Regions from separate parts of the Actinoplanes subglobosus genome, predicted to be linked through region 1. Evidence: riboswitches for the same ligand, from Rfam matches in the RefSeq annotation. Region 1 holds a riboswitch; each other region holds the start of a gene.
What was found. Region 1 has a riboswitch for cyclic di-AMP ahead of ACFO0C_RS02275 (coiled-coil domain-containing protein). Riboswitches for the same ligand answer to the same signal wherever they lie in the genome.
Positions count from the first base shown of each region.

Region 1 (7,302 bases):
AGCCGGGGCAGAAGCTGCGGGTGGTCAAGCTGGCGGCGTACGGCTGGTCCAGCATGCGCTCGCTGCCGGCCCTGCGTGACCAGGTCGGCGCGGCTCTCGCCAGCGCCCGCCTGGACGGCTGGGACGGCCTGGTCCAGCAGCAGAGGGACTATCTCGACGCGTTCTGGGACCACTCGGACGTCAAGGTCGAGGGTGATTCGGAGGTGCAGCAGGCGGTCCGGTTCGGGCTGTTCCACACGCTGCAGGCCGGCGCCCGGGCCGAGCAGCGCCCGATCGGCTCCAAGGGCCTCACCGGCCCCGGCTACGACGGCCACACGTTCTGGGATGCCGAGACGTTCGTGCTGCCGGCGCTGACCTACACCCAGCCCTCCGCGGCGGCCGACGTGCTGCGCTGGCGGCACTCGACGCTGGACCTGGCCCGGGAGCGGGCCCAGACCCTGGGGCTGCAGGGCGCCGCGTTCCCGTGGCGGACCATCCGCGGGCAGGAGTGCTCCGGGTACTGGCCGGCCGGCACCGCCGGGTTCCACATCGCCGCCGACATCGCCGACGCGGTCCGCAGGTACGTGCAGGCCACCGGCGACTACGACTTCGAGCGTGAGGTCGGCCTGGAGCTGCTGGTCGAGACGGCCCGGCTGTGGCGGTCGCTGGGCCACCACGACCGGCACGGGCGGTTCCACATCGACGGCGTCACCGGCCCCGACGAGTACACCGCCGTGGTGAACGACAACATCTACACCAACCTGATGGCCCAGCAGAACCTGATGACGGCGGTCGAGGCGTGCCAGCGTCACCCGGACCTGGCCCGGCGTTTCGGGGTGGACGACGAGGAGGCGGCCTCCTGGCGGGACGCGGCGGCGGCCGTGCACATCCCGTACGACAAGGAGATCGGCGTCCACCAGCAGTGTGAGGGCTTCACCCGGCTCCAGGAGTGGGACTTCGAGAACACCCCGCCGGAGGGTTACCCGCTGCTGCTCAACTACCCGTACTTCGACCTGTACCGCAAGCAGGTGGTGAAGCAGGCCGACCTGGTCATGGCGATGTACATCCGGGGGGACGCGTTCACGCCGGAGGAGAAGGCGCGCAACTTCGCCTACTACGACGCCCGGACGGTACGGGACTCGTCGCTCTCCGCCTGCATCCAGGCCGTCCTCGCGGCCGAGACCGGTCACCTGGAGCTGGCGCACGACTATCTGGGCGAGGCCGCCCTGATGGACCTGCACGACCTGCACCAGAACGCCCGGGACGGCGTGCACGTGGCGTCGCTGGCCGGCACCTGGATCTCGCTGGTCGCCGGACTCGGCGGCATGCGTGACTTCAACGGCCAGCTGTCGTTCGCGCCGCGCCTGCCCAGCCGGATCAACAACCTGGAGTTCTCGCTGCTCTGGCGCGGCCTGCGACTGCGGGTCAGCGTGACCTCCGACGAGGTCACCTACTCGCTGCGCAACGGTGGTGGACAGGCCCGGCTCACCCTGCTGCACCACGGCAAGGAGCTGGAGGTCACCCAGGTCCGGCCGGTGACGATCCCGATCCCGGCGGCTGTTCCGGCCGGCCCGGCGCCGGCTCAGCCGCACGGCCGGGCACCGGTGCGGCGCGCCCTGCACTGAGGTTCTCCGAGACGAGGAAGGCCCGCCCCGAAAGGGGCGGGCCTTCGCGCTGTCTGCGGAAGCTAGAGCATCGATACGTGCACGTGGTCGGTGTGGTCACTGACTCCGTGGTAGTTGCTCCACCCGTTCGCGGGGAACCAGATCTTCTTGTTCCAGATGACGTAGTAGATGCCGAGCGCGTCGGCGTTACGCACCAGGAACGCCATCAGGTTGTTGCCGTACTTGAATTCCTTGTCGGTGTCGTAGGTCGAGAACCCGGACTTCTGCAGCGACCAGTCGCAGGCACGGCCCTTGGGATGCTCGAACGGTCCACCGTCGCGGTGACAGCCGACGAAGTTGCTGAAGCCGGCCTTCTTGACTTCCTTGTACATGTGCAGCGTGCGCTTGGTGACGCAGCCGTTCGTGGTCGGGTCCTTCTCGGTGCACCCCTCGGCCGAGAACCCGCCGTTGGAGTTGCGCGGGGCGGGAGCCGCCTCCGGCGAGTCCGCGACGACCAGACCGTTGGTGACGCCCTTGCCGCCGACCAGGGCCAGCGCGTCGACCGCCTGGTCCTTCTGCTTCTTCATGACGGCGGCGTCCTGTTGCTGCTGCTTCACCTCGGCGTCGAGCCGGGCCTTGCTGTCGGTGATGGTCTTCAGCGCGTCGTTCAGCTCGCGCAGCTTGGCGTCGTGCAGCCGGTTGATCTCCTCGAGGGAGACGGCCTTCTCCAGGAAGTCGCCCGAGGAGTTCGCGTTCAGCAGGTAGCCGATCGAGCTGAGATTGCCCGTCATGTACTGCTCTTTGGCGATCTTGTCGACCTCGGGGATCAGCGCGTCGCGCCGGGCCTCGGCCTGCTTGATCTGGTTGGCCAGCTGAGCCTGGGCCTTCACCGACTTCGTCACCGCGGCCTTGGCGGTCACGTAACGACGGTTGGTGTTCTCGATCACATCGGAGAGAAGCGCGTCCGGCCCGCCGTTCTGCTCCTCTTCTTGGGCGGACGACGAGGAGCCGCCGGGCTCGGCCGAGGCCGGTGACGCCGGTGCCGCGAACATCGCGAGGGTCACCAGCGGTGCCAGGGCAAGTATCAGCCACCGGCGGGGACTTGCGGTCATCAACAGTTCCTTCCGTGTCACCGCCGACCGAGTTAGCTGACGGGTTCGGGACGGAAGCAATCCCTACCGCAAACTGCGGATACACCCCAGTGACCTGGTTCCCCGGCTCGCCTTTCGACGATTGGGCGGCGGCCTGCCGGCAACTCGGGGGCGGTGCCGTCCTGGCAGGACCGGCGGCCAGTTTACCCGAGATATCGCCGTGGATCAGGCCCGAGGAACCGCCAAAAGTGTTACCTCGCAACGACTTTCCGTAATTGTTGTCACCGCTCGTGTCGAGGCAATCGCGGGGCGTACGAGAACTGTCGATCTGTCGATCGAGTGGGTATGGTCGTTGCGGTTCCCGCACGGGAGCCGCCGCCTAATCGCCTTCAATGGCGAGCCGGGGAACCATTATTCCCTGGGGTGAATCCGCTACCCGCGGTAGGGATTTCCTTCGTCCCGAACCCGTCAGCTAACCCGGCCGGCGGCCGACGGAAGGAAATGCCTGTGCAGCAGAACACTGCGCGGCGATTAGCGGCGTTGCTGGCGCTGCTCGTCGCCGCGTGCGGACTGGCCGTCGCCCCGACGCCGGCCACCGCGGCCCCCCGGCTGCTCGCCGCTCCCGGCGACTCCGGTGACGACGGTGAGGGTGGCTCCGCGTCACTGATCGAGAAACTGGAGAAGGCCTCCAAAGGTTTCGTGGAGGCGAAGGCCAAGCTGAAGACATCCAAGGCGCAGCAGGCCAAGCTGACCGCCGAGCTGAAGAAGCTGGACGGCGACCTGGGACCCCAGCAGGACCGGCTTGACCTGCTCGCCTCCCAGGCGTACACCGCGGGCCGTGGCGGCCCGATGGCGGCACTGCTCAGCTCGGACTCCGCCGAGGGCTTCCTGGGGCGGGCCGAGACCCTGGCCATCGTGGCCGCCGACCAGAACCGGGCGATCCAGGACCTCAAGACCACCCGGGAGACCCAGCAGAAGGCCAAGGACGCCATCGACATCGCCATCAAGGACCAGCAGAAGCAGGTCACCGTGATGGCGAAGCAGAAGGAGCAGGCCGAGACCGCTCTGAAGGCGGCCAACCAGGGCAACGACGCCAGCTCCTCGTCGGACGGCGGCGGCAGCGACGACGCGGCGCCGGGCCCGACCGGCACGAGCTGCAGCCAGACCGACCCGACCGGGACCGGTGGCTGCGTCACCCCGACCCTGCTGCACGCCTACAAGGAGGCCCGGGCCGACGGCTTCACCCGGTTCACCAAGTGCTGGCGGACGCAGAACAGCGGTGAGCACCCCAAGGGCCGGGCCTGTGACTTCTCCGCCGAGAAGGGAACCTTCGGCGGGGACGCCACCGGGGCCGACAAGACGTACGGCAACAACCTGGCGAACTACTTCATCAACAACGCCGACGATCTCAACGTGCTCTACGTGATCTGGTACCGCCGGATCTGGCTACCGAGCAGTGGCTGGAAGTCGTACAGCGGGGCGGGCGGAGACCCGTCCAGCGACCACACCAACCACGTGCATCTCTCGGTCAACTAGCACGTCCGAAGGAGTGCGGGGCCTCACCTGCGGGTGAAGGCCTCGTACTCCTTCATCACCTCGCTGGTCGGGCCGTCGGCCCGGATCTCGCCGGCCTCCAGCCAGATGCAGCGCTCGCAGGTGTCGCGGATCGACTGCTCGCTGTGGCTCACCAGGAACACCGTGCCGGCCTCGCCGCGCAGCTGACGGACCCGCTCCTCGCTGCGCTTGCGGAATTTCGCGTCACCGGTGGCCAGCGCCTCGTCGATCAGGAGCACGTCGTGCTTCTTCGCCGCCGCGATGGAGAACCGCAGCCGGGCCGACATGCCCGACGAGTAGGTCCGCATCGGCAGCGAGGAGAAGTCGCCCTTGTCGTTGATACCGGAGAACTCGATGATCTCGTCCTTCTTCGACGCGACCTCGGCCGGTGACATGCCCATGGCGAGGCAGCCCAGCTCGACGTTGCGGTCGCCGGGCAGCTCGTTCATCAGCGCCGCGTTGACACCCAGCAGCGACGGCTGGCCGGCCGCGTAGATCGCGCCGCTGGACACCGGCAGCAGCCCGGCCACCGCGCGCAGCAGCGTCGACTTGCCCGAGCCGTTGGTGCCGATCAGGCCGATCGCCTCGCCCCGGTAGGCGACGAAGCTGACACCCCGCACCGCGTGCACCTCACGGATGTTCGCGTTCTTGCTGCGGGTGGTGAGGCGCTTGAAGCTGGCGAGCGGGCTGGAGCTGGCCGACCCGGCCTGGTGGATCTTGTAGATGATGTGGGCCTGATCCGCGATGACGGTGGGGATGCGCTCGTTGTCAGCCACGGCCGTAGCCCTTCTCTCCGCGCCAGAAGTAGACGAACCCGACGACACCGACGACCAGGCTCCAGACGACCGCCTCGATCCACAGCACGGTGGGCGTGTTGGCGAGGACCGTCTCCTCGAGGAGCGCGTGGCGCATCAGCTCGATGAAGACCAGCAGAGGGTTGGCCTCGACCACCTGGAGCTGCCAGCCGCCCAGCACGTCCCCGAACTTGGTGACCGGGTAGAGGACCGCCGAGCCGTACAGCCAGAACCGCATGATGAACGGGATCAACTGCTTCACGTCGCGGACCTTGGAGCCGTAGCGCGCCATGAACAGGCCGAGCCCGATGTTGAAGAACGAGTGCAGGACCAGCAGTGGCAGCACGAGCAGCCACTCCAGGGTGATCGGCTCGCCGGTGATCAGCACGATCCCCATCAGGACGAACAGCGCCACGATGAAGTTACGGATCTCCACCAGCGCGGCCGAGAGCGGCAGGCTGGCCCGCGGGAAGTGCAGCGCCCGGATCAGGCCGAGGTTGCCGGTGATGGCGTTGGTGCCGGTCTGGACCACCGACTGGGTGAACTGGAAGACGAAGACACCGATGCAGAGGTACGCGATGAAGTTCGGCATGTCGTCGTGGCCGCCCAGCACGAGGCCGAAGATCACGTAGTAGACACCGGCGTTGATCATCGGCGTCAGGACCTGCCAGACCGCGCCGAGCTTGGTGTTGCCCAGCGAGGATGTGATCTTCGCGCTGGCGTGGGCCCGGATGAAGTGCCGGTACGCCCAGAGGGTCCGCGAATACTCCGCGAGGCTCGGAAGGCGCCCGGAGGCGCTCAGGCCGTTGCGCCGGGCCAGCTCCGAGAGGGAGAGGCCGGCGTCGGCCGAGGCGACCGCCGTCTCTGTCATGGGATGGTGCTCCGATCTGGTCGTCGGCCCTTGGGGCGCGGCGGGATCCGATGCCTGGTGCGAGGACACAGCATGCAGCATGACAGGCCCCCGACCGCGCCGATGGAACGGGTTCGTATCGACGTGGCTGTGACGGTAGCTGACCAAACGGCGGAACGCAACCGTTACGTCGTAGCGTTATAGTGGTTCGGTGGCGACAATAAAGCGCGCACCTGCCGGAGCGGCGGTGCTCCGAGGCGACATCACCGTGGCGATCCGTAACGCTGTCATGAACGAGCTGGCAGAGGTCGGTTACGGGCGGCTGTCCATCGAAGCGGTTGCCCGTCGTGCCGGGGTCGGCAAGACGGCCATCTACCGTCGATGGAGCAACAAGCTCGAAATGGTAATGGAGATAATCTCGGATGTCGCGGAACGAAAAGTTCCACTTCCGGACACCGGGAGTTTCGCCGGCGATCTGTCGCTGCTCCTGCTGATCGTCAGCACGGCGCTCCGGCACCGGATGGCGTCGCAGATCATCCCGGACCTGATGGCCGAGGCGGCGCGCAACCCGCAGATCGCCGAGACGCTCCAGCGGGCTCTGCGGACCCATCAGCAGGCCGTCGGTGAGAAGCTGATCGGTCAGGCGGTGGCCCGTGGTGAGCTGCCCGAGGGGACCGACCCGGACGTGGCCGTCGACATGATCCTCGGCCCGCTCTACTGGCGCCTCGCGGTGGCCCGGCAGCCGATCGAGGACGACTACCTGGAGAAGTTCACGGTGGCGGTCACGGCCGCGCTGCGGGCCACGGGCTGATCCGCCCGCACCCGTAAGCGCACCGGTTCGCTCCTGATCGCAACTCAGGAATCCACAGGGCGTGGGCGGTCTCTGCCGACCGGAGAGGCCGACCCCGACCGAACCGGAGCCGGAGACCATGCCCACCTCCTGTGAACCCCACGTCGACTTCACCGTGCTCGACGCCGCCTCTCTTCTCGCCATCGCCATGGGCGGCGTCGACGGCGCCCACACCGGGCCGGCGGCCGCACACCCCCGGGTGGTCACCGGTGCCGCCGTGGTCGGCGCCTGGCGCAGTCAGGACGGGTCGGTCAAGCTCCAGCTGCGCCGCGACGGCACCTACGCGGGTGAGGTGGCCGGTCGCCGCAAGCCGGCCCGGGGCACCTACCTGATCGATGGGCAGGCGGTCGTGCTGCGCGACGACTCCGGTCTGCAGACCCCGGTGCAGGTGCACGAGGGCGAGCTGGAGATGGCCGGGCACCGCCTGCGCCCCGCCGCGGCCTAAGGAGCCGTACCGGCCCGCCGATGGGTGGGAGACACCGAACCGGGGGGATGAATGCGGCACACCAGGATCGCGATCGTGCTGGCGGCGGCCTCGCTGACGCTGGGCGGCTGCGCCGCGCTCGGACTCGGCGGGGAC
Region 1 covers NZ_JBHSBL010000003.1:48,158-55,459, reverse strand. The annotation lists gene ACFO0C_RS02285 (glycoside hydrolase family 65 protein) at 1-1,604, shown strand, start outside; gene ACFO0C_RS02280 (coiled-coil domain-containing protein) at 1,667-2,695, opposite strand; cyclic di-AMP (ydaO/yuaA leader) riboswitch at 2,702-2,833, opposite strand; cyclic di-AMP (ydaO/yuaA leader) riboswitch at 3,041-3,177, shown strand; gene ACFO0C_RS02275 (coiled-coil domain-containing protein) at 3,176-4,210, shown strand; gene ACFO0C_RS02270 (ABC transporter ATP-binding protein) at 4,234-5,004, opposite strand; gene ACFO0C_RS02265 (ABC transporter permease) at 4,997-5,893, opposite strand; gene ACFO0C_RS02260 (TetR/AcrR family transcriptional regulator) at 6,120-6,683, shown strand; gene ACFO0C_RS02255 (Atu4866 domain-containing protein) at 6,802-7,167, shown strand; gene ACFO0C_RS02250 (hypothetical protein) at 7,219-7,302, shown strand, end outside.

Region 2 (7,302 bases), on a different contig from region 1:
CCGACCTGATGATCCTGGCCGGCAACGTGGCCCTGGAGAGCATGGGCTTCGAGACCTTCGGTTTCGGCGGCGGCCGCCCCGACGTCTGGGAGCCCGAGGAGGTCAACTGGGGCACCGAGGACACCTGGCTGGACGACCGGCGTTACAGCGGCGACCGTGAGCTGGCCAAGCCGCTCGGCGCCGTGCAGATGGGTCTCATCTACGTCAACCCGGAGGGCCCGAACGGCAACCCGGACCCGCTGGCCTCGGCCCGGGACATCCGGGACACGTTCGGCCGGATGGGCATGAACGACGAGGAGACCGTGGCACTGATCGCCGGCGGTCACACCTTCGGCAAGACCCACGGCGCCGGCCCGGCCGAGAACGTCGGCCCCGAGCCCGAGGCCGCCCCGATCGAGGCGCAGGGTCAGGGCTGGAAGAGCACCTTCGGCACCGGTGTCGGCGCCGACGCGATCACCAGTGGTCTGGAGGTCACCTGGACCTACCACCCGACCCGCTGGGACAACGAGTTCTTCCACATCCTCTTCGCGTACGACTGGGAGCTCACCCAGTCGCCGGCCGGCGCGCACCAGTGGCGTCCGAAGAACGGTGCCGGCTCCGACCTGGTGCCCCATGCGTTCGACGCGTCGAAGCGGCAGGAGCCGCGGATGCTGACCTCGGACCTGGCGCTGCGTTTCGACCCGATCTACGGGCCGATCTCGAAGCGGTTCCACGACGACCCGGAGGAGTTCGGCAAGGCCTTCGCCAAGGCGTGGTTCAAGCTGACCCACCGTGACATGGGCCCGATCGCTCGCTACCTCGGCCCGGAGGTCCCGTCCGAGCCGCTGATCTGGCAGGACCCGCTGCCCGCGGTCGACCACGAGCTGGTCGGCGCCGCGGACGTCGCGGCCCTCAAGGCCACCGTCCTGGCCTCCGGCCTGTCGGTCTCCGAGCTGGTGGCGACCGCGTGGGCGTCGGCCTCGACGTTCCGCGGCACCGACAAGCGCGGTGGCGCGAACGGCGCCCGCATCCGGTTCGCCCCGCAGAACCAGTGGGAGGCCAACGACCCGGCCCAGCTCGCCAGGGTGCTCGGCGTACTGGAGGGTGTGAAGGCCGAGTTCGACGCGGCCGGTGGCGCGAAGATCTCCCTCGCCGACCTGATCGTGCTGGCCGGCGCGGCCGCCGTGGAGAAGGCCGCGAAGGACGCCGGTTTCGACGTCGAGGTGCCGTTCACCCCGGGTCGTACCGACGCCACCGAGGAGCAGACCGACGCCGACTCGTTCGCGGTGCTGGAGCCCACCCACGACGGCTTCCGCAACTACCTCGCCAAGGGCCACAACCGCCCCACCGAGGCGCTGCTGGTCGACCGCGCTCAGCTGCTCACCCTCACCGCGCCGGAGCTGACCGTGCTGGTCGGCGGCCTGCGGGTGCTGGGCGCCAACACCGCCGGTTCGCCGCACGGTGTCTTCACCGAGACCCCGGGCGTGCTGACCAACGACTTCTTCGTCAACCTGCTCGACTTCGGCACCACCTGGTCGGCCACCGACTCCGACGGCGAGGCCTTCGAGGGCCGCGACCGCCGGACCGGCGAGGTCAAGTGGACCGCGACCCGGGCCGACCTGATCTTCGGGTCGAACTCGGTGCTGCGCGCCCAGGCCGAGGTCTACGGCAGCGACGACGCCAAGGAGAAGCTGATCACCGACTTCGTCAAGGCGTGGGTCAAGGTCGCGAACCTGGACCGCTTCGACCTGGCCTGATCAACGAGTGGTTCTCGCCGGGCCCGGGTCGGCCGTACCGACCCGGGCTCCGCCTGCTGGTACCCTCAGCAACGTCGGGCTCGTAGCTCAGTGGATAGAGCAACCGCCTCCTAAGCGGTAGGTCGCGCGTTCAAGTCGCGCCGGGCCCACTCTCAGATCTTCAATCGCTGTCCCACCCGCAGCCGGTGCGGGCTGCTCAGCACGTCCGAGTTCGCGCGGTAAAGCGCTCGCCACCCGCCCCTGACGTCGTGCCGGGCCGCGATCCGCGCCAGCGTGTCACCCGGCCGGACCACGTAGTTCCCGGTCGACCGGTGCGCCTTTCGCACAGCGCCGCGTGACGCCGCCGTGTAGGCGTGCCGCCGGCCGCACGTCGGCCAGGCGCCGATGCCCTGCCCGCGCACCACCCGTTCGGCGATGCGGATCTGCTCCGACTTCGAAGCCCGGTTCGCGGTGTCCGCGTACTTTCCGCCGCCGTAGGCGCGCCACGTGCTCCGGCTGAACTGGAGTCCCCCGTAGTAGCCGTTTCCGGTGTTGATGCTCCAGTTGCCCCCGGATTCGCAGTGCGCGATCGCCTCCCAGTTGATGTCGGCGTGCGCGGGCCCCGCTAGGGCCACACTTCCGGCGAGTCCGGCGGCCAGCATGCCGACCGCGCGATGGAGTTGTCTTCCGATCTGAGCCATGAGCTTGTCCTCCACGCCTACGAGGTCAGCTGTCGGGTTCGGGCAGAGGTGCCCGGCCGCGTTCGCGGCTTCACCCCGAGGCGCCGTAGCGCCGAGGAACCTATGGGTCCCCCGCTCCATGCCTTGGGTTTGGTCGAACCGTGGTCGGCGGCTGGACTCGGCGTTCCGCCCACGGTGCCCGCATTGTTGCGGACTGCCGAAATGCCGCGTTGCTGGTTGGTTATGCGAGACGCGGCAATGGAGTTGTAGGTCACAAATTAGCCGCTTTGATCTTCCTTTGTGTGGCTAACGTGCCTAATTCGGCGTGGCGCAACAGGTGCGGACACTCCACCGAGGGTGCACAATCTCCGACCATGAGCGATCAACAGCGCGAGTTCGACGTGATCGTCTACGGCGCTTCGGGTTTCGTCGGTGTGCTGGTGGCGCGTTATCTCGCCGAGCACGCCCCCGAGGGCGCACGGCTCGCGCTGGGCGGTCGCTCGGCGGCGAAACTGGAGGGTCTCGGTCTGGACTGGCCCGTCGTCATCGCCGACGCGGGTGACGCGGACGCCCTGACCACGATGGCCGGCCGCACCCGTGTCGTGGTGACCACCGTCGGGCCGTATGCGAAGTACGGCAAGCCACTCGCCCGTGCGTGCGCCGAAAGTGGTACCGACTACGTGGACCTCACCGGTGAGGTGCTCTTCGCCCGGGACAGCATCGACGAGAACCACGAGACCGCACAGCGCACCGGCGCACGGATCGTGCACTCCTGCGGCTTCGACTCGATTCCGTCCGATATCGGCGTTCACGTCCTGCATGAACAGGTCACCCGGGACGGCGCCGGTGAGCTCACCGACACGACCCTCGTGGTGACCAGCATGCGCGGCGGTGTCAGCGGCGGCACCATCGATTCGATGCGCCACCAGGTCGACGTGATGAAGAAGGACACCCGGCTGCGTAAGGTCGGCGCCAGCCCGTACTCGTTGAGCCCGGACCGGCACACCGAACCGGACCTCGGCCGCCAGCCCGACATGCTCACCCTGCCGGGGTCCGACGTGGACCCCAGCGTCCGCGGCCACCTCGCGCCGTTCGTGATGGCGTCCTACAACACCCGGGTGGTGCGGCGCAGCAACGCGTTGCGCGGCTGGGCCTACGGCCGGACCTTCCGGTACCGCGAGGTCATGCGGGTGAAGAGCAAGATCGCCGCCACGCTCGTCAAGAGTGGGATGAACGCCCTGGTCATCGGCTTCGCCGTGCCGCCGTTGCGGTTCGTCCTGGACCGCTTCCTGCCCGCGCCCGGCGCCGGTCCCAGTGAGGACACCCAGCGCAACGGGCACTTCACGATGGATCTCTTCACCACCACCACGACGGGGGCGCGCTATCGCGCGAGGGTCAAGGCCAAGGGCGATCCGGGGTACGCCGCAACGGCCGTCATGCTCGGCGAATCCGCTCTCGCGCTGGCCTTCGACACCGAGGAGCTGCCGAAGTCCGGGGGCGGTGTGCTGACCCCGGCGACAGCGATCGGTGACGCCCTGGTCGGACGGCTGCGCGACGCCGGATTCGAGATCACCGTCCAGCGCCTCTGAGGTCAGCGACGCTGCGCGATCACGTGGTGGACGTGCCAGTGCTTCGGTCCGCTGAAAGCCCGGCCCGGCTCGTCCTCCACCGCCCAGTGCTCGATGGTCAGGCCGTCGAAGAGAGCCCGCGCCTCGGGCTCGGTGAGGCATGTCAGATCGGGCTGGCCGGCCCAGCTGTCCCGATCACCGAACAGGTCGGCGACGATCCGGCCGCCGGGGCGAAGCGCGGCCCGGATCAGCGTCCACAGGCGATCGAAGCCTGCCCTCGTCTGGAACGGGAGCGAGTAGCCGGCGTAGACGAGATCGGCGGCGGGTAGGTCGTACAACTCCTGGAATCTGCTCGTCCTGATCGTCAACGCCGGATGCCGGCCGCCGATCGTGCGCAACAGCCTCGCCTCGGTGCCCGGCTCGCCGTCGACGGCCAGCACCCGCCAGCCCGCGTCGAGGAACGCCCTGGTCTCGCGGCCGGCGCCGCAGCCTAGGTCGACGGCCGTCCGGCCGGCGCCCGGACCGGCGATCGCCATTGCCCGCACGCACGACTCCCGGACCGGCCGCGCGGCCTGACGCGAGTTGTAGGCCGCCCAGTGCTCATCGGTGCGCATCGGTGTGGACATGGTGCGATTTTGCACCCCGAAAGTATGTCCGTGATCCGACCGGTGGACGGTAAGGAATCCTGCACGCCTTTCATATCGATCGCCACTAGCACCAAAGCTGGTCTTACCGGCACGATTGGACAGGTGACCGTCAGCCCGCTGCCCTACCCGCTGAGGTTGACGGGGACCGGCGTCATCCTGCGGGAATGGCGGTGGGAGGACCTCGACGACCTCGTCGCCCTTCTGGACGAACCGGGCATCGCCCGCTGGACGCTGATGCCGTCGCCGTTCGACGTCGAGGCCGGTCTCGCCTACCTGCGCCGGGCCCAGCAGGGCCGCATCGGCGGCAGCCGGATCCAGCTGGCGATCACCGCCGACGGGGGTCCGCCACTCGGCGAGGTGCTGCTCTTCAACGTCCACTCCGAGGGGCACGAGGCCGAGCTGGGCTATCTGGTCGGCCTGCCCTTTCGGCGGCGCGGCCTCGCCACCGCGGCACTGTCGCTGCTCACCGGCTACGCGTTCGACGCGCTCGGGCTCCGGCGGCTGCTGCTGCGCATCGACCGGGGCAACACCGCCAGCACATCGGTGGCACGCCGCTGCGGCTACCGGCCCGCCGCCGAACCACCCATCCAGCAGGACGGGCCGTACGGGCCTGCCACCCTGGACACCTGGGAGTACCTGGAGAATCGCTCCGGGCCGCAGGACGATCGCCGGAAGAACGTCGCGGCCCGGCGGTACGGTCGGCGCTGAGGGGGTGCTGATGATCGACGTGGATCGCGAGCGCGTCATGACGTACCGGATCGCTGCTCAGGGCCTGGCCGACCGCTCCGGCGACCGGCCCGCCGACCTGCCCGTGCTCGACCTCGGCGTCCAGGAGTACACACCTGACTCGACCCGGGTCGCCCTCGCCGCCCGTACCGGCGCCGAGCCGGCCGACGACCGTCTGGTCACCGTGTGGGCCGCCCGTGGCGCACCGCACCTGCATCGCCGCGCCGACCTGCCCGATCTGGTCGAGCAGCTGTGGCCGGTCGGCGACGACGATGCCGCGGCCCGGATCAAGAGCGGGCAGATCCCCGACGCCGGGCGGCTGGGGGTGGAAGCGTTCACGGTGACGGCCACGGCCTTCCGGGAGGTGCTGACCGGGCCGATCCCGCGCGGTGAGGCCAGCACCGAGGTCAGCCGACGGGTTCCGGCCGAGCTGACCTATGAGTGCCGGGCCTGCGGAGCCCGCCATATCGCCGGCAACGTGTGGCAGCACGCCGGGCTGGCCGGTGGCGTCGAGGTGGTCTCCCGCGGCAGGGACGCGATGCTCGGCCCGCTTCCGGACGCGCCGCCGGTCCCGGCCGCCAACCGGGGTGTCGAGCACCTGATCGGGACCTACCTGCGGTTCCTCGGCCCGGCCGGGCCGAGTGAGGTGGCGAGATATCTGGGCACCACGACCACGGCGATCAAGGCGGTGTGGCCGTCCGCCGGTCTGACCGAGGTGCGGGTGGAGGGCCGGCGCGCCTGGCTGCCGGAGTCGGCCACCGCGCTCCTGGAGTCCGCGCCCGCCCCTCGTGGGGTGCGCTGGCTGCCCCCGATGGACCCGCTGCTCCAGGCCCGCGACCGTGATCTGCTGGTGCCCGGCCGGGAGCGGCAGAAAGAGGTGTGGCGCGTTCTCGGCAACCCGGGTGCGCTGCTGGTCGACGGCGAGATCGCCGGCGTGTGGCGGGCCAGGATGGCCGGGCGGAGACGGGTCGACCTCACGGTGACCACGTTCGGGAAGCTGACCGGTGCCCGGATCGGGCAGATCGAGGAGGAGGCGGCGCAGGTGGCACGGGCACGTGGCGCCGACGAGGCGAGGGTGATCCACGAGTGACCACGATCGGGTTCCTGCATACGGCCGAGGTGCACGTCGCGACGTTCCGGGGGCTCTTCGCCGAGCTGGCCCCACCGGATCTGGACGAGTTGCACCTGGTGGACGCGGAGTTGCTCGCCGACGCCCGCCGCACCGGGTCGGCGCCGGGGCTGGCCGGCCGGCTCGCCGAGCTGGCCGCGGCCGGTGCGGACCTCATCGTCTGCACCTGCTCGACGATCGGTGCCGACGCGGAGGCCGCCTCGTCAGGGGTGCCGGTCATGCGACTGGACCGGCCGATGGCCGAGGCCGCGGTCGCCGCCGGCGGCCGGATCACCGTGGTCGCCACCGTCGAGTCCACCGTGGAGCCGACGATGGCGCTGCTCCGGGCGACCGCCGAGCGGGCCGGCCGGCCGGTCGTCCTGACCGCGTCGCCGTGCCTCGCGGCGTGGCGGCACTTCGAGGCCGGTGACATCGCCGCCTACGACGAGGAGATCGCCGCCCACGTCCGGGTGGTCGCCGCGGACGCCGACGTGATCGTGCTCGCCCAGGCCGGCATGGCCGGGGCCGCCGCGCTGCTGCCGGGCCTGGCAGTGCTGACCAGTCCCCGCACCGCGGTCGAGGCGGCCGTCAGGGCCGGTGCCGCTCCGGCATGAGCGGCACCGGCCCCGGTCCTCGGACCCGCCGGGCGACGGGTCAGAAGTCGAACTCGCCGCCGTAGTCGCGGGTGTGGTCGCGGTAGACGGTGTGGTAGTGGATCTGGTCGGAGTAGACGACCCCGGTCTGGCAGATGAACTCGACCCACACACTGGGGCCGTCGATCCGGACGTAGTCACCGTGCGTGTCGAGTGCGGTCCCACCCGACAGCGCCACGAAGGTCTGGTCCAGCTCCTTCTCGTA
Region 2 covers NZ_JBHSBL010000012.1:293,498-300,799, forward strand. The annotation lists gene katG (catalase/peroxidase HPI) at 1-1,736, shown strand, start outside; tRNA gene ACFO0C_RS12420 (tRNA-Arg) at 1,813-1,885, shown strand; gene ACFO0C_RS12425 (transglycosylase family protein) at 1,889-2,416, opposite strand; cyclic di-AMP (ydaO/yuaA leader) riboswitch at 2,416-2,562, opposite strand; gene ACFO0C_RS12430 (saccharopine dehydrogenase family protein) at 2,770-3,984, shown strand; gene ACFO0C_RS12435 (class I SAM-dependent methyltransferase) at 3,987-4,589, opposite strand; gene ACFO0C_RS12440 (GNAT family N-acetyltransferase) at 4,713-5,318, shown strand; gene ACFO0C_RS12445 (DNA glycosylase AlkZ-like family protein) at 5,329-6,426, shown strand; gene ACFO0C_RS12450 (aspartate/glutamate racemase family protein) at 6,423-7,058, shown strand; gene ACFO0C_RS12455 (DUF3500 domain-containing protein) at 7,099-7,302, opposite strand, start outside.
Region 2: linked by a shared signal. The riboswitch ahead of ACFO0C_RS12425 (transglycosylase family protein) and the one ahead of ACFO0C_RS02275 (coiled-coil domain-containing protein) in region 1 are both predicted to bind cyclic di-AMP.

Region 3 (7,302 bases), on a different contig from region 1:
CCCCGGGCTGATTCGAACAGGTCGTGGAGGTTGCGTTCGGAGCTGCCGATCCACATGTTCAGCACGTCGGTGATCGACAACGAGATGAACGCGGCACCCATCTCGCCGGCGACAGCCCTGGCCAGGAACGTCTTGCCGCATCCGGGCGGACCGTAGAGCAGCAGACCGCCACGCAGGCTCTTGCCGAACAGGGTCCGCAGCTTCGGGTTGCGCAGCGGGCCGAGGAACGACACCTCGAGGCGCTTCTTCACGTCGGTCATGCCACCGACGTCGGCCAGGGTCACCGTGGACCGCTCGACGTCGAACGACCGGTCGGCGTGCCCGCGCACCGGGTCCGGCTCACCGTCGGCCCGCGCGAACCGGGGCGGCACCACATCCCCGAACTGCTCCTCCATGGCCGCCCAGTCGATGCCCGCCTTGTCCGCGGCCTTTTCCGGACCCGGCGTCGCCGGCGCGGCCTCCGCCGGCGGTCCTTCCGGAGACCCTTGCGGCGGTACGCCCGGAGCGCCGCCGAGTGCGCGGGCCATCAGTGTCCGCGCCGCCGCGTTGCCGGGCTCGCGGGACAGGATCTGAGCGGCGTGCCCGATCGCCTCCGGGCCCCGGCCGGCCGCGACCAGTTGCTCGGCCAGGTGCAGCCGGAGCGTCAGGTCGTCGGGCCGCGCCTCGACGGCGGCCGACAGGCTGTTGATCAAGGCATCGCTCATGACTGCCGATTATGCCCCGGCCGTGACCCGGCCCGGCCGCGGCCACCTCGCCCCGGATCTCCACAGAAGCCACCCACCTGCGCAGATACAGCCGAACAAGGGTGATGACGACGCGTTAACCCCTGCCGGACTGGTCACGGCCGGTTACGATCGCCAGCGCCCGTCCACGACGGACCTGCGCGCCGTCGTGCCGAAACCGACACTGCCGTGCCGAAACCGACACTTCGGGCGTTGTGCTGTAGTCGAGAACGGGCGTCGTGCCGCAGTCAACGGACGCGCAACGGACGCCGGAAGCGAGGTAGGGATGCCGATCACTCCCGCAGACATCCACAACGTGGACTTCAAGAAGCCGCCGATCGGTAAGCGCGGCTACGACGAGGAGGAGGTCAATGCTCTCCTGGAGGAGGCGAGCCAGGAGATGCTGCGCCTGCTCGACGAGAACGGGGCGCTGGCCGCCCGGCTCCGGGAGAGCGGCGGGTTCACCGACCCGGGTGCGCTGACCGCCGAGGTCAGCGAGCTGGCCGCGCACCTCCAGCACATGCGGGAGGGCCTGGCCCGGGCCGAGCACGAGGCCCGGGAGATGCAGGTCCAGCTGGAGCGGGCCCACGACGAGGTGCGCGCGGCGGCCCAGCCCCGGCAGCAGGGTGGGGCGGTCGACGACCGGGTGCTGCGGATGGCGCACCGCACCGCCGAGGAGCACGTCCGGGACGCCCAGCGCGAGTCGGACGATCTGCTGGTCAGCGCGCGGGCCCAGGCCGATCAGATGACCGGCGACGCGATCCGGACGGCCGACACGATCGAGACGGACGCGCGGCGGCAGCACGCCGAGGCACTGGACGAGGTGGCCCGCGACCGGGCGGCGATGGTGGCCGAGATCGAGCGGCTCGACGAGCTGGCGCAGGACTACCGGTCGGCGCTGGGCGACCATGTGGTCCGGCAGCTGCACGACCTGGAGGGTGGCACGCCGGCTCTGTCACCGCCCTGACCAGCGGCTGAAGAACGCGATCACGTCCTGGGTGAACAGGTCGGGGACCTCCAGGGCGGCGAAGTGGCCGCCCCGGGGGAACTCGCTCCAGTGGACGACGTTCGCCCGCTGCCCGGCCAGCGGGCGGATGGACTGGACGATGTCGCCGGGCAGGACCGCGACACCCAGCGGGACCTGGCCGGTCTCCTGCGGGCCGGACTCCTTGACGATCCGGGCGGCCGACCCGGCGGTCCGGAAGAACCAGTGGTGGGCGATGTTCGCCACGATCCGGTCGTCGGGGACCCGGGTGGCCGGGTCGGCCCAGGTGTCGAACTTCTCGCCGAGGAACGCGAGCAGCCCGGCCGGTGAGTCGTTGAGCGCATAGGCCGGGGTCTGCGGGGTGGCCGCGAACAGGATCTGGTGCGGATGCCGGTTGGCGGCCACCCGCATGGTCTTCTCCAGCCGTTCCCGGTCGCCGGGGCCCAGGCCGTCCGGCTCCCCGGGTGTGGGCAGGTAGTTGACGTGCACAGCGACCACGTGGTCCGGGGCGACGGTGGCCAGGGTGCGGGAGACGCCGGAGCCCCAGTCGCCGCCCTGCGCGCCGTAGCGGGTGTAGCCGAGGCGTGCCATCAGCTCGGCCCAGGCTTCGGCGATCCGCCGGACGCCCCACGACCGGGTGGTCGGGCCGGACAGCCCGAAACCGGGGATCGCCGGGACGACCAGGTGGAAGTGCTCGCTGAGCGGGCCGATCACGTCCAGGAACTCCACCGTGGAGCCGGGCCAGCCGTGGGTGAGGATCAGCGGCAGGGCATGCGGGTCGGCGCTGCGCACGTGGAGGAAGTGCACCCGGTCGCCGCCGATCTCGGTGACCTGCTGCGGCCACGCGTTGACCTCGGCCTCGTGGGCCCGCCAGTCGAAGCGGAGCCAGCGGTCGGCGAGGGCGCGGACCCGTTCGACGGTGATGCCGTAGCCGGCGGGGGCCGCGGCGGGCCAGCGGGTCCGGCGGAGGCGCTCGGTGAGGTCGTCGAGGTCCGCCTGGGGAATGTGGAGCCGGAAGTCGTTCATGCGACTAACGTTAGACTGACTAACGTTAGTCCGTCCAATGTTATCGTCGTCACGTGGATCATCTGCCGAGCTGGCTGCTCTCCCAGGCCGCGGCGCACGCGCACCGGCTCGTCGCCGACGGGTTCGCCGGCGTGGGCGCCAAGGGCTATCACTACCGGCTGCTGTCGTCACTGGTCACCGACGGGCCGGCCAGTCAGGCGGCGCTCGGGCGGCGCACCGCCATCTACCTGAGCGACCTGGTGGGGGCGCTCAACGAACTGGAGGCCGGCGGCTTCGTGCGGCGGTCACCGGATCCGGCGGACAAGCGGCGCAACGTCGTCGCGGTCACCGACGCCGGCCGGGAACGGGCCGGTGAGCTGGGCGAGCGGGTGGAGGCGATCCAGGACGATCTGATGGCGCCGCTGTCGGCTGATGAGCGGGCGCTGCTCGCCGGCCTCTTGCGCCGGCTGGTCGAGCACCACGGCCGTACCGGGAAATGAGGAAAGGCCGCCGTCGAGGAGACGGCGACCTTTCCGCGGGGTGTGTCAAGCAGGCCGGCGATAGCCGGCGATGGGGCCGCGATCGATCGGGGCCATCCGCACGTAGTCGCCCGTGTGCGGCGCGTGGACCACCTTGCCGCCGCCGATGTAGATGGCGACGTGGTGGATGTCGGAGTAGTAGAAGACCAGGTCACCCGGCTTCAACTCACTCTTGCTCACCGACTTGGTGGAGCCCCACTGGTCCTTCGTGTAGTGCTCGAGATGCACGCCGACCGCTTCCCACGCCTCCTGCGTCAGACCCGAGCAGTCGTAGCTGTTCGGGCCGTTCGAGCCGAAGACGTAGGGCTTGCCGATCAGGTCGCACGCCCGCTGGGCGGCGCGGCCACCCTTGTCGTTCGTGTAGTCGACCGGACAGGGGCCGGTGCGCAGCGCCCCGTCGTCGGCGTTGGCCTTGCCGTAGGCCGCGATGCGGAGCTTCTGGAGCTTCGTGATCTCCTTCTCGATCGCCGTCTTCTTCGTGCCGAGATCGGTGTCGCGGATCGTGATCTCGGACTCGAGCTGGTCGACGGTGGCCTTGTCGGCGGCGTACTTGTCGCGGAGTTTCGCCACCTCGGAGATCGACGCCTCCCGGTTGGTGGCAAGCTGCTCGAGAAGCGTCAGCTTGTCCACCACACCCGTCGGCGAGCCGGTGAGGACCATCGCGTTCACCAGGGTCGGCGACCCCTGCATGTACGCGTCGACGGCGAGGCCCCGCACCTCCACCATCGCGGCGTCCACCTGCGCCTGCAGCGGAGCCAGCGTCTTCGCCAGCTCCTTCTGCTGCTTGCGCAGCTTGACCAGCTTGGTGTGAGTGCCGTTGTAGTCCTCGATGACCGGCTCGAGCTGGTTCCACTCCTCGTCGATCTGCTTCTCGATCTGAGCCGGAGTGGGCTCGGCATGAGCGACGGTGGGACCCGTGACCAGGACTCCGGCCGCGGCCACCGCGCACATCAGGATGCGCACGAGGCCGGCGCGACGCGCGCTGATCCGTTTCACGCTGGTGCGTTGTCCTTTCTTCCCGTTCAGCCGCCGACCGGGTTAGCTGACGGGTTCGGGCGGGAAGGCTGCCCGGCCGCGTCGCCGCGGCTTCACCCCAGGTGCTCGGTTCCCCGGTTCGCCGTGGGCCTTTCGGCCGCAGACGATTAGGCGGTGGTCCGTCAGATCGGCCGGGTGGCCGATGGGGGGCTGGGCGGACCGGGGACCACCGTACTCGGATCAAGACGGCAAATGAAGGTCGCACAGGCCGCCGAACTGTCCGCACAGCCGACGACACGCAGGGTGTTCTAAAACGGCCAGCTGTTCAGGGCGCGCGCCAGCCAGGGCACCACGACGATCACGGTGGGTAGCACCAGCAGGCCGGCCGCGGCGGTCACCCCGGCCACGGTGAGAGCGGTCGAACCGCCGTCCGGAATGTCCAGACGGGCCAGCCGCCGGCGCCGGGATTCACCCTCCGGGTCGGCGGTCACCTCCTCCGCCAGGGGGACGGCGTCGATCAGCCGCGCCAGCGCGGCCCGCAACGGCGCCGGCCCGGTCCGGCGGCGGGCCGCGTCGTCGGCCACCATCTCCAGCAGCAGATGTACGGCGTCGAGCGGCGCCTTCGACCGCAACGGCCCCGGCACCGCCCGGTAGAACGCGGTGAACGACTCCATCACCAGCTCGTGCCTGTGCCGCAGGTGGGCACGCTCGTGGGCGAGGACCGCGTCCACCTGCTCCCGGTCCAGTGACTCCAGGACGCCGCCGCTGAGCACGACCCGCGGGTCCCGCCCGGGCACACAGTAGGCCAGCGGCAGTGCCCCGTCGAGCACACGGACCTCCGCCCCGCCGAGGCCCTCGTGCCGCTCGACGGAATCGAGCAGGTCGACGAGCATCCGGTGCCGGGCGCGCCGGGCCCGGGCCCGGGAACTCACCCGGACCAGCGACACGATCAGGCGGATCACGATGGTCGCGGCCACGGCCAGGGAGAACAGCAACGCGGCGACGGTCTCCGGATGGCGTGCCCCCGCGGCTCGCGCGACCTCCTCGGGCGCGGCGAGGACCACACCGAGAGCGCAGAGTACGGCGGTGAGCGTCAGTGACTGCCAGAGCAGGACACCCGCGACCGGGGCACGGTCGGTCCAACGGGCGCTCGCCAGCAGTCTCGGCGCGGCCAGCGAGAGCGTCAGCCCGAGGGCGCCGAGCAGGAGGGCGGTCACCGCTCGATGTTACGGGTGGCCTTCTCGATCGCGGCCCGCAGCGCTTCCGGCGGCAGCTGGCCGACGAAGTAGGCGAGAGCGGCGTCACGGTCGGGGGTGGCGGTGAGCGCGTCCATCATCACGCCGGCGGTCATCTCCTCGCGGGTCTGCGCCGGGGCGTACTTGTAGGCGCGGTCCGCCCGCTGCTGGGTGACCAGGCCCTTCTTGGCGAGCCGGTCGAGGACGGTCATGACCGTCGTATACGCCAGATCGCGCTCCCGGCTCAGCAGGTCGTGCACCTGCCGGACGGTGAGCGGCTCGCCCGCGTCCCACAACTTCGTCATGACCTCGCGTTCGAGGTCGTTCCGTGCCATGTGAGCCACTCTACTTCACGACGTCGTACTACGCGTCGTAGTATCTACTACGAATCGTCGTAGAGGGGCTGCCATGGACGTGCTCGACCTGACCCGGCTGCAGTTCGCGGTCGTGACGATCTACCACTACCTGTTCGTACCGGTGTCGATCTCGCTCGCGTCGGCCGCCGCCGGTTTCCAGATCGCCTGGATCCGTACGTCCCGTGAGAAGTACCTGCACCTCACGAAGTTCACCGGCAAGCTGCTGATCGTCACGTTCGCCGTCGGCGTGGTCACCGGGCTGGTCCAGGAGTTCCAGTTCGGGCTCGGGTGGAGCGCGTTCGCCCGGTTCTACGGCGACGTCTTCGGGCCCACACTCGCGATCGAGGGGATGCTCGCGTTCTTCCTCGAGGCCACGTTCCTGGCGCTGTGGTATTTCGGGTGGGACCGTCTGCCCCGCTGGCTGCACACCGCCACGATCGTGGTCGTCGCCGTCGGGACGCTGCTGTCGGCGTACATCATCCTGGCCGCCAACTCGTTCATGCAGAACCCGGTCGCCTACGCCCTCGACCCGGTCACCGGGCGGGCGCATCTGACCAGCTTCACCGAGCTACTGACCAACGAGGTGGTGCTGGCCGCGTTCCCGCACACCATGGGCGGGGCGGCGATGGCCGGCGGCGGGCTGCTGATGGCCATCGGGATCTGGCGTTTCAAATATGATCGTGCCTTCCTCACCCTTTCCCGGGCCGGGGCCTGGATGATGCTGCTCGGCGGAGCGGTGACCGCGATCAGCGGCGACCACCTCGGCAAGGTGATGACCGCCGTTCAGCCGATGAAGATGGCCGCCGCCGAAGCCCTCTACGAGACGACCACGTCGGCGCCGTTCTCGGTCTTCGCGATCGGGGAGCTCGGGCACGACCGGCCGTTCTTCAGCATCGAGATCCCGGGGCTGCTGTCCTTCCTCGGGACCGGGTCGTTCGGCGGGACCGTGCAGGGGATCGACGATCTCCAGGCTGCGTATGTGGCTCAATACGGGCCGGGAAGCTATGTGCCGATGATCCCGGTCGCGTTCTGGACGTTCCGGTTGATGATCGGGGCCGGCGTGCTCGGGATGGCGCTTGCGGCGTACCACCTCTGGTCCTCCTGGTCCTTCGACCGCCGCGTGCCGCTGCTGCCGGAGTTTCTGCAGCCCGGGCGGGGAACGCCCGGCTGGCTGCGCCGGTTCGTGCTGATCGCGCCGCTGCTGCCGGCCGCCGCCAACACGTTCGGCTGGGTGTTCACCGAGACCGCCCGGCAGCCGTGGCTGGCGTTCGGCATCTCCAAGGTCGCCGACGGGATCTCCCCCGGGCTGACCGCCGCCGAGGTGATCGCGTCGCTGGCCGGGTTCACCCTGGTCTACGGCCTTCTCGCGGTCGCCTGGTGCCGCCTCGTCGTGCATCTGTCCCGCAAGCCGCTCGTTCCGGCCCCCGAGGCCACCGAAGAGCCCGAGCCGGTTCCCGCCTACTAGGAGCGACCTTCCATGATCAC
Region 3 covers NZ_JBHSBL010000001.1:13,123-20,424, reverse strand. The annotation lists gene ACFO0C_RS00105 (AAA family ATPase) at 1-704, opposite strand, end outside; gene ACFO0C_RS00100 (DivIVA domain-containing protein) at 1,009-1,689, shown strand; gene ACFO0C_RS00095 (epoxide hydrolase family protein) at 1,678-2,733, opposite strand; gene ACFO0C_RS00090 (MarR family winged helix-turn-helix transcriptional regulator) at 2,787-3,212, shown strand; gene ACFO0C_RS00085 (C40 family peptidase) at 3,258-4,247, opposite strand; cyclic di-AMP (ydaO/yuaA leader) riboswitch at 4,264-4,395, opposite strand; gene ACFO0C_RS00080 (M56 family metallopeptidase) at 4,535-5,443, opposite strand; gene ACFO0C_RS00075 (BlaI/MecI/CopY family transcriptional regulator) at 5,440-5,796, opposite strand; gene ACFO0C_RS00070 (cytochrome ubiquinol oxidase subunit I) at 5,870-7,282, shown strand; gene cydB (cytochrome d ubiquinol oxidase subunit II) at 7,295-7,302, shown strand, end outside.
Region 3: linked by a shared signal. The riboswitch ahead of ACFO0C_RS00085 (C40 family peptidase) and the one ahead of ACFO0C_RS02275 (coiled-coil domain-containing protein) in region 1 are both predicted to bind cyclic di-AMP.

Region 4 (7,302 bases), on a different contig from region 1:
CACCGCGAGGAGGGTACGTGCTCCTGGTTGCGGGAGCGGCGGATCGTACCGAAAGCGATTATCCGTCTCGGATCCAACGGCGGCTACGCTGGGCGGATGACTGCCATGGCGCCCGCCCGGACCGAGACGGACCTGTCGTTCCTGCTGGATCACACCAGCCATGTCCTGCGGACGCGGATGGCGGCGGCGCTGGCCGGGATCGGGCTGACCGCGCGGATGCACTGTGTGCTGGTGCATGCGCTGGAGGAGGAGCGGACGCAGATCCAGCTGGCCGAGCTCGGCGACATGGACAAGACGACCATGGTCGTGACCGTGGACGCGCTGGAGAAGGCTGGCTATGCGGAGCGGCGGCCGTCGAGCACGGATCGCCGGGCCCGGATCATCGCGGTCACGCCGGAGGGGGCGGAGGTGGCGCGGCGCAGTCAGGAGATCGTCGACGGGGTGCACCGGGAGGCCCTCGGCAGCATTTCCGAGCAGGACCGGGAGGCGCTGGTCCGGGTGCTGAGCCGGCTGGCCACGGGCCATCTGGCCACGCCGGTCGAGGGTGGTCGCCGGGCGCGGGAGCGCGCCAGGTAGATCCGTCCAGGATCGTCTGCAACAAAACTATCTGCTAGCGTCCTTCCCATCGCACTGATGGGGAGGCTCTTCATGCATCGCTGGACCGCGCTCGGCGTCCTGTCCGCCGCCGGGCTGATGACGATTCTCGACGGCAGCATCGTGACCGTGGCGATGCCCGCGATCCAGCAGGACGTCGGGTTCTCCCCCGCCGGCCTCAGCTGGATGGTCAACGCGTACCTGATCCCGTTCGGCGGACTGCTGCTGCTCGCCGGACGACTCGGCGACCTGGTCGGACGGCGCGCGATGTTCCTGGCCGGCAACGCCGTCTTCACCGCCGCCTCGCTGCTGGCCGGACTGGCGAGCACGCCGGGCATGCTGATCGCGGCACGGTTCCTGCAAGGCGCCGGCAGCGCGATGGCCTCGGCCGTGGTGCTCGGCATCCTGGTCACGATCTTCACCGACGACGCGGACCGCGGCCGGGCGATCGCGATCTTCAGCTTCACCGGCGCGGCGGGGGCGTCCATCGGGCAGGTGCTCGGCGGGGTGCTCACCGACACGCTGAGCTGGCCGTGGATCTTCTTCATCAACGTGCCGATCGGGCTGGCCACGATCGTGCTCGCGGTGCGGGTGCTGCCCCGCGACCGAGGACTCGGGCTGTCCGCGGGCGCCGACGTCCTCGGGGCCGCCCTGGTCACGTCGGGGCTGATGCTCGGGATCTACACGGTCGTGCAGGGCGGCGCGCAGTGGTGGACCGGGGTCGTGTCGGCGGCACTGCTGGCCGGGTTCGTGATCCGGCAGGCCACCGCCGCCAATCCGCTGATGCCGCTGCGGATCCTCCGGTCCCGCAACGTCACCGGGGCGAACCTGGCGCAGATGCTGGCCCTGTCCGGGATGTTCGCGTTCCAGATCCTCGTCGCGCTGTACATGCAGAAAGTGCTCGGCTACACCGCTCTGGAGACGGGACTCGCCATGCTTCCGGCCGCGGTCGGGATCGGGATCGTGTCGCTGCTCGTGTCGGCGCGGGTCAGTGCCCGGTTCGGGGCGCGCACGGTGCTGCTCGCCGGATTGGTGCTGCTGATCGCGGCGATGGTGCTGCTGACCCGGATTCCGGTACGGGCGGGGTACGTCACCGATCTCCTGCCGGTGATGGTGCTGATCTCCGGGGGCGGCCTGGTGCTGCCGGCACTGGCGACGCTGGGCATGTCCGGTGCGCGGGAGAGCGACGCGGGGCTCGCGTCCGGGCTGTTCAACACGACCCAGCAGGTCGGCATGGCGATCGGCGTGGCGGTGCTGTCGACGCTGGCGGCCTCCCGCACCGAAGGGCTGCTGGCGTCGGGCTGGACCCAGGCGGAGGCACTGACCGGCGGCTACCGGCTGGCGTTCGCCACGTCGGCGGGACTGCTGGCCACGGGATTCCTGGTGGCCCTGACTGTGCTGCGCCCGGCGAGATCGCGCGCCCACGGAAACGCCCTCAATTCGGCTGGTTGACCTGCCGACCTGAGAGGTATGGAGCGCCGCCGTTCCCGTCCCGGGCGGACGCCGGGTGGCTGCTCTTCTACCCGCAGGCGTACGCGGGCGTGCTGCTGTTCACCAGCAGGCACGTCTCGGGCCGGCGGGTGGTGCTGGACGGGACGATCGCGGGGCTGGGCGGTGCCGCGCTGTTCTCCGCGGGGGTCGTCGACTTCCTGGCCAGCACCACGGGAGCGGGGGACTTCGCCCACTACACAGCGCTGTGACGCGCTGACCGGGCTGGCGAACCGCCGCTCGGTGCTGGAACACCTGGACATCCTGCTCGCCGCGCCCCGGCACGACCCGATCGCGTTGCTGCTGCTCGACCTCAACCGGTTCAAGGAGGTCAACGACACGTACGGGCACCAGGCCGGTGACAACCTGCTCGAGCAGGCCGCACGGCGGCTCGCCGCGGTCACCCGGGACGGTGATCTGCTGGCCCGTCTCGGCGGCGACGAGTTCGTGGTGGTGGTCTCCGGACCGAACGTGGACGAGCGGGCGGCGGTCGCCGTGGCCGACCGGATCCGCGAGGCGTTGCGCGAGACCTTCATCGTCGAGGAGATCGACATGACGATCGACGTGAGCATCGGTGTCGCGCTCGCCCACGGGGACTCGAACCTGCTCTTCCAGCAGGCCGACATCGCGATGTACCACGCGAAACGATCCGGCGGCGGCCACGCGGTCTTCGACCGCATCCCGGTGCGGCCATCGGTGGCCGCCTCGGTTAATCGATCATGACCGTGTGGCGCGCGGCGGCCGGAGGCGATGGACGCTCCCGGCCGCCGCTCGGCGGAACCCGGCTCAGAGACGGATGCGCTGGCCCGGGAAGATCAGGCCGGGACTGCGGAGCTTGTCCTTGTTCAGCGCGTAGAGCGTACGCCAACCGCCCTTGACCTTGTATTTCCTGGCGATCGAGGCCAGTGTGTCGCCGGACTTGATCACGTAGGTCTTGCCGGTGGCCTTGGCCTTCTTCTTCGGAGTCGACGTCTTCGTCGTCTTGTAGACACCGGCCTTCTTGCCGCAGACCGGCCACGGGCTCAGCCCGCGTTTGGCGTGCAGCTTGTTGGCGATCGCGATCTGCTGGGCCTTGGTGGCCCGGTCAGCCGTCGGGGCGTACCTACCGCCACCGTTGGCCTTCCACGTGCTGCGGCTGAACTGCAGGCCGCCGTAGTACCCGTTTCCGGTGTTGATGTGCCACCTGCCGCCGGACTCGCATTTGGCGACGACGTCCCAGTTGACCTGGCGCGCGGCCTGAGCCGGGGTGGCCGGGCCGAGCAGGACGCCTGCTCCGGTGATTCCGGCTGTCGCCAGAACCAGGGCAAGGCGGATTCGTCTACTACCAGACATGGATGATCCTCCACGCCTGCGAGGTGAGCTGTCGGGTTCGGGCGGACGAGAATGTTCACGACCTACCTCGAGTCACACCGTCGAGGCGGTCTCCACCGTCGTGAACAATTCTCGCTGGCCCGGCCGCGTGCACACGGCTTCACCCCAAGGCGCGCATCCCGCGCACCGTCGAAAAGTGGGTCCCCCGCTCCTGCCCTTGCATCGAGTCTGCGGACGGGGGCAGGACTCGGCGGTCCGTCCACAGTGCCCGCGTCGCGGGACGGCCCGACGGTAACCACGTCGATGGGCCGCGAGCCAAGAAAACAGCCCCGGATAGTGACGTTCTTCTCAGTATTTGCCCGCTTTGATCTTGTTAGCGCCCGGAAATTACCGACACTGCGCTTATACCCTTTTCATCAGCCTTTTTGGCGGCTCAGTGGGCCAAGCCGTAGGCCACGATCGGGCTCGCCGTGTGCAGCCGCCGGCGCCGGGCCAGCCACACGATCACCGCGGCGAATCCGATCAGGACCGGCACGTCGGCCACGAACATCCACCACGGCATGTCGGCCGCCGTCTCCTCGATGGTGAGCTGCCCGAACGCCGCCGCCACCAGCATCCCGAGCAGGTTGTTCACGACGTGCAGCGCGATCGCGGCCTCCAGCCCACCGGTGCGGATCGTCACCCAGCCGGCCACCATGCCGAACATCATCAGGTCGGCGAAGCCCCACGGCGTACCCCATCCGTGCAAAGCGGCGAAAACCGCGGCCTGCACCAGAATCGGCAGCCAGGGGCTGCGCAGCCACGCGCCGAGCCCCTGCAGCAGCCAGCCACGGCACAGATACTCCTCGGCCGCCGCCTGGAACGGCACCACCGCGAGCAGCACGGCCGCCGACACCAGGAACGGCCCCCAGCCGGCCAGTGACTCGTCGGGCCCGGAATCCGGGGAGAGCACCGTGACCGCTGTCAGAAACACGACGATCGTCACCGTCGCGACGCCGAGACACACCGCGAGCCATCGCCACCGGATCCGCCCGGCCACCGATGACAGGGTCCCGGCCGGGCGCCGCTGAATCCACTGTGCGGCCAGCAGCGTCAGCGGAAGGGCCACCGCAATCGACAGGAAACCGGCCGCGAGATCGGGCAGAGTACCGAGGGTGGCCATGCCGTCCGGCCCGCCGGGCCGCCCGAAGATCTCCGCGACGATCACGTAGAAGATCATCACGACGAAGGCGGCCCCCACGATGAACACGGTGCCGAGCGGAAAACGCCACCACCGGTGCAGGGCGGTGCGGGCAAGACGGTGGTACGGGCTACCGGGCGCCGAAATCATCATGGCGACGAGTCTTCCCACCGGACGTGCCGAGCGGATCCGGCCACAGCCGGATTCCCGTGCCTAACCAGAGATATAGACGTCCGGCAGAATACGGATCATGGAACCACCCGAGATGATCAACGCCGGCGATCTGGTCCTCAAACGCTGGGAACCGGAATGGTCCGCCGAACTGGCCGCGGCCGTCCACGAGTCGGTGCCCGAACTGGCGCCGTTCCTGCCGTTCGCCACCCCGGAGTACGGCCCGGCCGAGGCCCGCGACTACACCGAACGCTCGGCGGCGAACTGGACGGCCGGCACCGAGTTCAACTACGCGATCTTCACGGCCTTCGGCGACCTGATCGGCTCGATCGGCCTGATGACCCGGCCCGGCCCGGGCGCCCTGGAGATCGGCTACTGGATGCGCACCCCATGGGCGGGTCAGGGCCGGATGACCGCGGCGGTCAAGGTGCTTGCCCGGGTCGCGCTGACCCTGCCGGGGATCGAGCGGCTCGTCATCCGCCACGACCCGGCCAACCTCGCGTCCGCGGCGGTCGCCGCCAAGGCCGGCTTCGTCGAGACCGGCCGTGACGGCGACGACGTCATCCGCGAGCTCCGCTGATCACTGTCATCCGCGGCCCGCGGTGATCACTGGAACGTGACCGGCACGAACAGGTCGACGTAGCGGTTGCTCAGCCCGGTGTGGTCCGCGCGGGTCACGATCGCGCACCGTACGGTCTGCCCGCAGACCTGCGTCGCGGAGATGTTCGGGTTCACGTAGATGTTCACCGCGAACCCGCCGACACCCGTGCCCTCAGTGGTCCACTTCGACGAGTTGGCGATCAGTCCGGCCAGGAACGAGCTGGACACCCAGTGCGAGGCACCGGTCGCGCCGCTGGAGTCGGCGCCGCCGAGGCAGGGCGTCGGCGTGGTGGCGTAGACCGGTGCGGCCGGGTCGAAGCCGTCCGGGATGACGCAGAGGCTGACGTAGACGCCCTGACCGGTGGGGTAACCGTGCCCGGTGACGGTGACCGTCTGCCCGGTGGCGGCAAGAGTGTCCTCGGCGGACAGGGTGAGCTGGTAGGCGGCACCGCTGACGGTGGTCGCCCGGTCGGCGGTGACGACGGCGGGCGACGCCGCCGAGGCGACACCGAGGGTGAGCACGGCGGCACCGGCACCGACGACGGACATTCGGCTGAAGGCACGACGAATCCGGGAACTGAAAACGGGCATGCTGCGGCAAATCCTTCCGGAGTGGACCGTTGGTTAGGTTAGGCTAGCCTAAGTTCACTCCACTGCCGACATAGACTCGCGTCACACTCCCAGGACCACGACGCCGCGGGCCGGCAGCGACGGCGGAGCGTCCGGCAGGCTCGACAGATCGACCGGCTCGGCGGTCCGATTGATCAGGAAACGGACCGGGCCGCGGACCGCCAGCTCCACCCGCCCGCGCAGGTCGGGCGGCAGCTCACTGCCGACACCGGCGAGAGCCAGCAGATCGTCGAGGATCAAGGACAGGCCTTGCGGCCCCAGACGACTGGAGACGTACGCCGCAGAGCCGCCGCCCACCTCCCGGCGAGTGACGGCCGCCCCGCCCGTGGCATACCCGGCCACAACCTTGGTCGCCGGGTCGGTCACCGCCAGGCGCTCCGACCACAGCGTGCCGATCGCCCCGTTGGTCAGCGTCACCGACTCGCCGTCGAGCAGCGGCGCGAACTCCTCCACATGAACGCCGAGCAGGTCACGCAACGCCCCCGGGTAGCCGCCCGGCCAGGCGTGGTCGTTCTCGTCGACGATGCCCGAGAAGTACGTCGTGACCAGGTGACCGCCACCGGCCACGTAGTCCTCCAGCCGCTGCTTGAGCGCGGCCGGGACCAGATGCAGGATCGGCGCCACGACCAGGCGGTATCCGGTCAGGTCGGCGGCGACCGGGATGACGTCGGCACGGACACCCAGGTCGAGCAGAGCCGTGTACCAGTCGAGGGCCTCGTCGCGGTACCGCAGCCGGTCACTCGGGTGCGAGTCCTGCTCGGCGGCCCACCACGACTCGTAGTCGATGACCACGGCGACTCGGGACGGCGTACGACCGATCGATTGCAGAAAGGACAGCGACCGCAACCGCGCGCCCAGATCGGTGACCGCCTCGAAGATCGCGCTGGTCGTCCCGGCGTGCGGCAGCATCGCCGAATGGAACTTCTCGGCGCCGGCCCGGGACTGCCGCCACTGGAAGAAGCAGACGCCGTCGGCGCCGTGGGCGACGTGCGTGAGCGAGTCGCGGGCCAGTTCGCCGGGCAGTTTCGGCACGTTGACCGGCTGCCAGTTGACCGCGCTGGTGGAATGCTCCATCAGGAACCACGGTCGCCCGGCGATCAGGTTGCCGCACAGGTTGGCCGAGAACGAGAGCTCGTCACGCGACTGCGGCCCGGGCCGGGTGTAGTGATCGTTGGCGACGAAGTCGACCTCGGCCGCCCAGTCCGGATAGTTCATCTCGTTGATCGGCCCGGCGACCATGAAGTTCGTCGTCACCGGCACGTCCGGGGTGATCTCCCGCAGGATCCGCCGCTCGGCGAGGTAGTGGTCCTTGAGCGCGTCCGACGAGA
Region 4 covers NZ_JBHSBL010000023.1:79,128-86,429, forward strand. The annotation lists gene ACFO0C_RS33975 (hypothetical protein) at 1-3, opposite strand, end outside; gene ACFO0C_RS33980 (MarR family winged helix-turn-helix transcriptional regulator) at 97-576, shown strand; gene ACFO0C_RS33985 (MFS transporter) at 649-2,046, shown strand; gene ACFO0C_RS33990 (hypothetical protein) at 2,043-2,294, shown strand; gene ACFO0C_RS33995 (GGDEF domain-containing protein) at 2,326-2,805, shown strand; gene ACFO0C_RS34000 (transglycosylase family protein) at 2,869-3,414, opposite strand; cyclic di-AMP (ydaO/yuaA leader) riboswitch at 3,413-3,656, opposite strand; gene ACFO0C_RS34005 (CPBP family intramembrane glutamic endopeptidase) at 3,827-4,726, opposite strand; gene ACFO0C_RS34010 (GNAT family N-acetyltransferase) at 4,824-5,324, shown strand; gene ACFO0C_RS34015 (hypothetical protein) at 5,351-5,893, opposite strand; gene ACFO0C_RS34020 (beta-galactosidase) at 6,017-7,302, opposite strand, start outside.
Region 4: linked by a shared signal. The riboswitch ahead of ACFO0C_RS34000 (transglycosylase family protein) and the one ahead of ACFO0C_RS02275 (coiled-coil domain-containing protein) in region 1 are both predicted to bind cyclic di-AMP.